Pigmentiphaga aceris: one gene and its partner. The protein of the gene in region 2 interacts with the protein of the main gene of each other region in a pairwise test. Links are inferred from orthologs where the notes say so. Each region holds a gene or a part of one and is shown on either strand. Other genes may lie near its edges.

The links.
Region 1: the proteins of acpP (region 2) and ybgC interact in binary tests that used the Escherichia coli proteins (3 or more experiments, as listed by UniProt). The link is inferred for Pigmentiphaga aceris from one-to-one orthologs.

The regions. Positions count from the first base shown.
Region 1 is NZ_CP043046.1:4,996,886-5,001,133, forward strand. Bases 1-2,902 are described here. They hold ybgC (tol-pal system-associated acyl-CoA thioesterase), read left to right. Parts: upstream 1-1,179; coding sequence 1,180-1,626; downstream 1,627-2,902. Other genes in these bases: ruvB (Holliday junction branch migration DNA helicase RuvB), read left to right, coding at 1-597; tolQ (protein TolQ), read left to right, coding at 1,641-2,315; FXN63_RS21565 (ExbD/TolR family protein), read left to right, coding at 2,315-2,761; tolA (cell envelope integrity protein TolA), read left to right, coding at 2,765-2,902. Also shown: more of tolA, read left to right, coding at 2,903-3,865; Tol-Pal system beta propeller repeat protein TolB, read left to right, coding at 3,865-4,248.
Region 2 is NZ_CP043046.1:3,396,168-3,400,508, reverse strand. What follows is about bases 1-2,873. They hold acpP (acyl carrier protein), read left to right. Parts: upstream 1-1,250; coding sequence 1,251-1,496; downstream 1,497-2,873. Other genes in these bases: FXN63_RS14710 (protein YgfX), read left to right, coding at 2,821-2,873; fabF (beta-ketoacyl-ACP synthase II), read left to right, coding at 1,592-2,821; fabG (3-oxoacyl-ACP reductase FabG), read left to right, coding at 400-1,143; fabD (ACP S-malonyltransferase), read left to right, coding at 1-390. Outside these bases: more of FXN63_RS14710, read left to right, coding at 2,874-3,327; RNA polymerase sigma factor RpoE, read left to right, coding at 3,324-3,923; FXN63_RS14700 (sigma-E factor negative regulatory protein), read left to right, coding at 4,055-4,341. UniProt on the Escherichia coli protein: Carrier of the growing fatty acid chain in fatty acid biosynthesis.

The sequences.
Region 1 (4,248 bases), 1.6 Mb from region 2 along the record:
GCGCGCAGTGTGAAGCTCGATCTTCAGCCGTTCACGCTGGTGGGTGCCACCACGCGCGCCGGCATGCTGACCAATCCCCTGCGGGATCGCTTCGGCATCGTCGCGCGTCTGGAGTTCTACACCCCGGACGAACTCGCGCGCATCGTCACCCGCAGCGCGGGCCTGTTGAACACGCCGATTACCGAAGACGGTGCCACGGAAATCGCCCATCGCTCACGCGGCACGCCGCGTATCGCCAACCGGCTGCTGCGCCGGGTGCGCGACTACGCCGAGGTCAAGGCCAATGGGGTCGTGGACAAGCAAGTGGCTGCCGCCGCACTGACCATGCTGGACGTCGATCCGCAGGGTCTGGACGTGATGGATCGCAAACTATTGGAAGCAATCGTGCACAAGTTCGATGGAGGTCCGGTGGGGGTCGACAGCCTGGCGGCCGCCATTGGCGAGGAACGCGACACGATCGAAGATGTGATCGAACCTTTCCTGATCCAGCACGGATATCTGCAACGCACGCCGCGCGGGCGCATTGCCACGCTGGGCGCTTATCGCCATCTGGGGCTGACGCCGCCGTCGGCTGCGGGTGGGGCAGAACTGTTCTGAGCGCCGGGGCGCGGGGTGGTTCCCGCGTCCTGAAAACGCCTGGCTTGGTCATCCAAGCAACTCAGACACGCTTCGTGTGAACGGTGTTTTACGGCCCACAATGCATTGAGCCCGTGCTGGGCATCCCCCAGTTCACGGGCTCAACTGTGCAACGCACAGTGCAGGACTCAAGTTATCACGCCATCCATGACACACCAATGACAGTGTGGCGATAAGCAAATGGACAACGTGTCGAGAATAAAGCGGAAGCGCCAACGCGAACTCACACGACGCCACCCACGCACCCGAAGCCGCGCAAGCTCACAATCGACGCTTCCTTCAGGTCAGACGAGGCTGGCGCATCAAAGTTCCGAGCCGGGTGACCGATCAGCCGGCGAAGATGCATTCCAAGCCGTCCAAACCCCTCGAAAACGGCGCTGTTGCGCGACTTTGGTGTTTACAGGCGGTTTCATCTGCCCACCCGTCGGAGTTCGCCTCCAGATGCGCACAGCCACCCTGCCTTGGTTACACTCACCACCTCGCGGCCAAGCTCGACGGGCAGTCACCTCGACCTCCCGATCATCCGCTTTCTCATGACAGGCAATGCAAGCAGTTTCGGCCCCCACTCCTTCCGGCTTTACCTTCCCCGTTCGCGTCTACTATGAAGACACCGATGCAGGCGGGGTGGTGTACTACGCCAACTATCTGAAATTTTTCGAGCGCGCACGAACCGAGTGGTTGCGCGCGCTCGGCGTCGATCAATCGCTGCTGGCCGAACGTACCGGCGCGATCTTCGTCGTACGCGGCCTGGAAGTCAGTTATCGCCGTCCTGCACGCCTGGACGACATGTTGGTAGTCCATGCCCGCATCGAACGCCTGGGCAAGGCTTCCATCGATTTCATCCAGACCTGCGAGCGCGACGGTGAACTAATGGCCAGCGGCCGAGTCCAGGTCGGATGCGTCGATCGCACCGGACTGCGCCCGACCGCCATGCCCGCCGATGTTCGAACTGCCCTGGCGCCGCTGGTAATCGCCCCTTCCGGAATCTGAACCAAGGACTTTGCATGAACGTTTCTCAGGACATGTCGATCCTGTCGCTGGTGTCGCAAGCCAGCATCCCAGTACAGATCGTGATGGTGTTGCTGCTGGTCGTATCACTGACCTCGTGGACCTACATCTTCAGCAAGCACATTGCCATCTCACGCGCCAAGAAGGACACCACGCGCTTCGAAACCGATTTCTGGTCCGGCGGCGACCTGAACATGCTGTATCAGGCCGCCGCCAGCCGCCGTGCCGAAAACGGCGCACTTGCCCGCATCTTCGAAGCCGGCATGGCTGAATTCAGCAAGGGTCGCCAGAACCGGGTTGCCGAAGGCAACCTGCTCGACGGCGCGCGTCGTGCCATGCGCGCGGCCTACCAGCGTGAAATGGATGCGCTCGAAGCCAACCTGAACTTCCTGGCATCGACCGGCTCGGTCAGCCCCTACGTCGGTCTGTTCGGCACCGTCTGGGGCATCATGCAGGCCTTCCGTGGTCTGGCCAACGTGCAGCAAGCCACGCTCGCCAGCGTGGCTCCCGGCATTGCCGAGGCACTGGTCGCGACCGCCATCGGCCTGTTCGCCGCCATTCCGGCCGTGATCGCCTACAACCGCTACTCGCATGACATCGACCGTCTGTCGATTCGCTTCGACAGCTTCATCGACGAGTTCCTGAACATTCTCCAAAGGCAGGTGCGCTAATGCCGTCAGCCCGCTCCGGCAATCGTGGCGGCCGTGGCGGCCGCCGCGCCATGAACGAAATCAACGTCGTGCCGTATATCGACGTGATGCTGGTGTTGCTGGTCATCTTCATGGTGACCGCACCCATGGTGTCCCCGCTGGTCATAGACCTGCCGTCCGTGGGCCGCGCGTCCGTGGTGCCGGTCAAGCCGCTGGAAGTGGTGCTGGGTGCCGACGGCACCGTGTCGCTGCGCGACCTGGAAAAAGGCGAAAGCCAGCCGCGTCCGATTCCGCGCAACGACCTCGCCCGCGTCGCCCGCGAGCGTCAGGCTGCCAAACCCGACCAGCCCGTCGTCATTGCCGCCGATCGCAAGCTGCAATACGAAGCCGTGCTGAAAGTCATGGATGACCTGCAACGCCAGGGCGTCACCCGCGTGGGCCTCTTGGTCCGGCAACAGAGCCAGTAAGCAATGGCTCCAGTCGATCGCACACCGCGACGCCCATACACGCCGCCGACGAAAGGCGTAAACGGCCTGGCGCTCGTGCTTGCCATTGGCATGCACGTGCTGCTGGCCGTTGCGCTGTTCTTTGGCGTGTCGTGGACGACGCGCAACCCGGGCCCGGTACAAGCCGAACTGTGGACTGCGCTGCCGGAACCCGACCAGCCGCGCCCGCGCCCCGTTCCCCAACCCGTTCCTCCGCCAGAACCTGCGCCCCCTCCGCCGCCGCCGCGTCCTGCGCCCCCTCCGCCGCCGCCCACACCGACCCCGGAAGTGGCCAAGCCCGATATCGCCATCGAGCAGGAAAAGCAGCGCAAGGAAACCGAGCGACGTGAAGCCGCTGCTGCCGCCGAACGCGAAAAGCAGCAACAACGCGCCGAACAGGAAAAAGCAGCCGCCGAAAAACGCGAGGCCGACAAGCGCCTGGCGGACAAGGCCGCCGCCGACAAGGCCGCTGCCGAGAAAGCGGCAGCCGAAAAAACGGCTGCTGAAAAAGCTGCCGCCGATAAGCTGGCTGCGCAGAAAGCGGCTGCCGACAAGGCTGCCGCTGAAAAGCTCGCAGCTGAAAAAGCGGCAGCTGAAAAGCTGGCTGCCGAGAAGAAAGCCGCAGCTGACAAGGCTGCTGCACAGAAGGCAGCTGCCGAGAAAGCCGCTGCTGACAAAGCTGCCGCCGAACGGGACCAGAAATTGCGGGAGGCCTTCCGCAGCGACGGTGCCAAGGCAGCCGGTCTGGAAGGTGGACGCGCTGGTGGCACTGCTGCCCGCAACCAGGCAGGTGGAGGTGGCGGCGATGGTGGCTACGGCGACCTGGTCCGTGCCTGCGTCAAACCCAACGTGATCTATTCCGCAGCCGATGGCGGTTCCGGCGGGGCCAATCCGACCGTGACTTACAACGTGCAGCTCATGCCTACCGGCGAGCAGGCCGGCCCGCCGAGGCTGGTACGCTCCTCAGGCAATGCCGGATTCGACCGTGCGGTCGAAAACGGTATCCGTCGTTGCGATCCTTTCCCGCGTCCGAAAACGGGATCTTTCGCAACCAACATCGAAGTTCAATATCGGATGTTCGACTGATGACTACGACACTCACCGCCAACACTCCCACCCGGTCCGCCGGTTCGAGCCAAGCGCGCGGCCTGGCGGGCCATCTGCGTGCTTTCGCTGTCGCAGCAATCGCCGCTACCGCGCTTGGCGCGGGCGCAGCCCACGCGCAATTGCGTGTGGAAATTTCAGGCGCAGGTGCCTCCCAGTACCCCATCGCCGTTGCTGACTTTGCCTCGGCAGATCCGCAAGGCGCGGAAATTGCCAACATCATCCGTACGGATCTGAACGGCAGCGGCTTGTTCAAGATCATCGACGCCTCGGGTTCGCAATTGTCGGAATCCTCGGCAATCGGTTTCGCCGCTTGGAAGACGCGCGGCGCTGATGCCCTGGCAGTCGGCAGCGCCAATCGCCTG
Region 2 (4,341 bases):
GCCAAGGCGGCTGGTGCAAAACGCGCGCTGCCGCTGCCCGTGTCGGCACCGTTCCACTCCAGCCTGATGCGTCCGGCTGCCGATGAACTGGCAGCCGCATTGGCTGGCATCACGATCTCGGCACCGTCGATCACGGTCGTCAACAACGTCGACGTGGCAACGCCGACCGATGCTGCGGCGATTCGCGATGCGCTGGTGCGCCAGGCCTGGCACCCCGTGCGCTGGGTCGAGACTGTGCAGTTCTTCAAGGCGCAAGGCGTCACCCATCTTATCGAGTGCGGCCCGGGCAAGGTTCTGGCCGGTCTCACCAAGCGCATCGATGGCGAATTGACTGCGCTTGCGATCACCGACCCGGCATCGCTTGACGCGGCGCTGGCAGCCATCGCTTAAGGAGTAAACATGGAATTGCAAGGAAAGGTCGCCCTGGTGACCGGCGCATCGCGCGGCATCGGTAAAGCCATTGCGGCAGAACTGGCCAGCCGTGGCGCAATCGTGGTCGGCACGGCCACCACCGATGGCGGCGCAGCCAAGATCACCGAATACCTCGCCTCGGCACCTGCGGGCAGCCGTGGTGCGACGCTGAACGTCAACGACGCAGCATCGGTTGACGCGCTGATCGACCAGATCGGCACGGAGCTTGGCGGCCTGCATATTCTCGTCAACAATGCTGGCATTACGCGCGATACGCTCGCAATGCGCATGAAAGACGATGACTGGGCTGCCGTCATCGACACCAACCTGTCTTCGGTTTTCCGCATCTCGCGCGCAGTGCTGCGCGGCATGATGAAGGCCAAGTGGGGTCGCATCATCAATGTGACCTCGGTCGTCGGTTCCAGCGGCAACGCAGGTCAGGCAAACTACGCGGCGGCCAAGGCCGGCGTCGCAGGTATGAGCCGTGCTCTTGCAAGAGAGCTGGGTAGCCGCAATATCACTGTGAACTGTGTCGCGCCGGGTTTCATCGATACCGACATGACCAAGGATCTGGGTGAAGACCAGCACAAGGCATTGCTGTCGCAAATCCCGTTGGGCCGTCTTGGTCTGCCGGAAGATATTGCACACAGCGTTGCATTCCTGGCATCGCCTGCAGCCGGTTACGTGACGGGTACCACCCTGCACGTAAATGGCGGCATGTATATGAGTTAATTCAGGGGTATTGCACAAAGCGATACCCGTTTGTCCCGGTCACGCGCTGCATTCCCGCGCGCATGGCTATAATCCGCAAATTAGTTAAGCCCCTTTTGGAGACCTCCATGTCCCTAGACAGCATCGAACAGCGCGTCAAGAAGATCGTCGCTGAGCAACTCGGCGTGAACGAAGCCGAGATCAAGACCGAATCTTCTTTCGTCGACGACCTCGGTGCCGACTCCCTCGATATGGTTGAGCTGGTGATGGCTCTTGAAGACGAGTTCGAGACGGAAATCCCGGACGAAGAAGCCGAGAAGATCACCACGGTGCAACAGGCAATCGACTACGTCAGTTCGCACATCAAGAAGTAAGCGCCGCCAGCCGGTAAAATGGGCGGCCGAAGGCCGCCTTCTTTTTGCCAGCAACGGTTTGTTACTGCAGTCTGCGAATCACCAAGGAGTTTTCTGTGAAGCGACGCGTCGTCATCACCGGTCTCGGCATCGTCTCGCCCGTGGGCAATGATGTGCCCACCGCCTGGGACAACATCGTCAACGGGCGGTCGGGCATCGACCGCATCACCCGTTTCGATACTACGGGCTTCAACTGCGAAATCGCAGGTGAAGTGCGCGGCTTTGACATTGCCGACTACATCCCCGCCAAAGAAGCCCGTCACATGGATACCTTCATCCATTACGGCATGGCGGCTGGCATCCAGGCATGGCGCGACGCCGGTATCGAGGTCACCGAAGAGAACGCCGAGCGTATCGGTGTCCTGATCGGTTCCGGTATCGGTGGTCTGCCCCTGATTGAAAACACGCACCAGGAATATGTCGATCGTGGCGCACGCCGCATTTCGCCGTTCTTCGTGCCGGCCTCGATCATCAACATGATCTCTGGCCAGTTGTCGATCCATTACGGCTTCAAAGGCCCGAATTATTCGATCGTGTCGGCGTGTACGACCGGTCTGCACTGCATCGGCGATGCTGCTCGTCTGATCGAGTACGGCGATGCCGACGTGATGATCGCTGGCGGCACCGAAGCAACCGTTTCGCCCCTGGGCGTGGGCGGCTTTGCCTCGGCACGTGCGCTGTCGACGCGCAACGACGATCCGAAGACGGCCTCGCGCCCCTTCGATCGCGATCGCGACGGCTTCGTGCTGGGCGAGGGCGCTGGTGTCATGGTGCTGGAAGAGTACGAGCACGCGAAGGCTCGCGGCGCGCGTATTTATGGTGAGTTCGCGGGTTACGGCATGAGCGCCGACGCCCACCACATCACCACGCCGGATCGTGACGGCCCGCGCCGTGGCATCCGCAACGCATTGCGCAACGGCGGCTTGAATGCCGAAGAAGTGCAGTACGTGAATGCGCACGGTACCTCGACGCCCCTGGGCGACAAGAACGAAAGCGAGGCATTGAAGCTTGCTTTCGGTGACCACGCCAAGAAGCTGGTGGTGAATTCGACCAAGTCCATGACCGGTCACCTTCTGGGTGCTGCGGGCGGGATCGAAGCGATCTTCACAACGCTGGCCCTGTATAACCAGGTCTCGCCTCCGACTATCAACCTGTTCAATCAGGACCCGGAATGCGATCTGGACTACTGCGCCAATGAGGCGCGGCCCATGAAGATCGATTTGGCCATGTCCAACTCGTTCGGATTCGGCGGGACCAACGGCACCATGCTCGTCCGCAAGGTCTGATGGCTGCTCACGCCTCTGCGGCGGGGCTCGCACCTGATGCGGGCTTCGCCGTGTTTACCCGGTTGGTGCCGTCGCGGCGTGCCGCGCGGCTCGACTTGGGTCTGCATGGTGCGATCGTGCTTGCACTCGGCATTGCGGCGGCTGTCTGGCTGCCGCAAGCCAGTGGTGCAATCATGCTGCTGAGTATTGCGGTGGCGCTGGTTTCCTGGCGTCGTCGTGTCCATCGCAGCATGGCGGGATACCGCCACCTACATATTTCAGCAGACGGCGTATGGTCGCTTGCGCCCCTGGCGCGGCTGGACCAGCCAGATCGTCTGCTTCCCGATGTACTGACACGCTCACCACTGGGCTGTGTCAGCGTGCGCGGGCCGTGTTCCGGTCCGGCAACCCAAACCGTCTCTTCGACCAATGTGGTGTTGTGGTCCGACAGTATGTCGGCCGACGCCTGGCGCCGCCTGCAGATATGCGTGGCACGGTCGGCGCAGTTCCACGCGGAGGGCCAATGAGCGAACGCGAAGCGGACGCCATCCTGGTTGAACGCGTACAGCGTGGCGACAAGCATGCTTTCGAGCTGCTGGTGGTCAAGTACCAGCGAAAAATTCTTCGGCTCCTGTCTCGACTGATTCGCGATCCCTCCGAGATCGAGGATGTCGCACAGGAAGCTTTCATCAAGGCTTACCGGGCCTTGCCGCAATTCCGGGGTGAAAGCGCGTTTTACACGTGGCTGTACCGGATCGCGATCAACACGGCGAAGAACCATTTAGTCGCGTCAGGACGCCGTCCGAGCTCTCCATCTGAATTTGAGACCGAGGATGGTGAAACTTTCGACGAAACCGACACCCTAAGTGATAACAACACGCCCGAATCAGTGTTGGCGAGCCGTGAAATTGCGGAAACCGTCAACGCGGCGATCGAAGCTCTGCCCGAAGAGCTGCGCTCGGCGATCGTGTTGCGGGAAATCGAGGGTATGAGTTACGAGGATATTGCCGTCGCCATGGGTTGTCCCATTGGTACCGTGCGATCCCGGATTTTCCGGGCGCGCGAGGCAATCGCGTCGCGACTCAAGCCCTTGCTGGGGAACAACGATGATCGTCGCTGGTAGCGCGCATCGTTGCGGGTTTCGTAGCAAGCCCAATCGGTCCGGGTGCAAGCCCGGTGACGTGCATAGGCACGGCAAGGCATCAGTCAGACCGGCGCAGGCCGGTTTCGGAGGGTAATGACATGCAATCAGGCATGCGTCAACAAAACGGCTCGGTAGTCACGGCAGTTGCCGGTAATCATGGCGAACTCGTCGATTCAGATTCGGATATGGCGTGGTTGTCGGCATTCATGGACGGCGAAACTGGCGACGAGGACTTCTCCGACGCGCTGTCCAAGGCAGACGCCCGAGCAGACTGGGATGTCTATCACCTGATCGGTGATGTGATGCGCTCTCCGGCGCTGGCCCAACCGTTGAATGCCGGTTTTGCCGCCAAGGTATCTGCCACCATTGCCGCCGAGCCCGCCATTGTGGCTGCCCC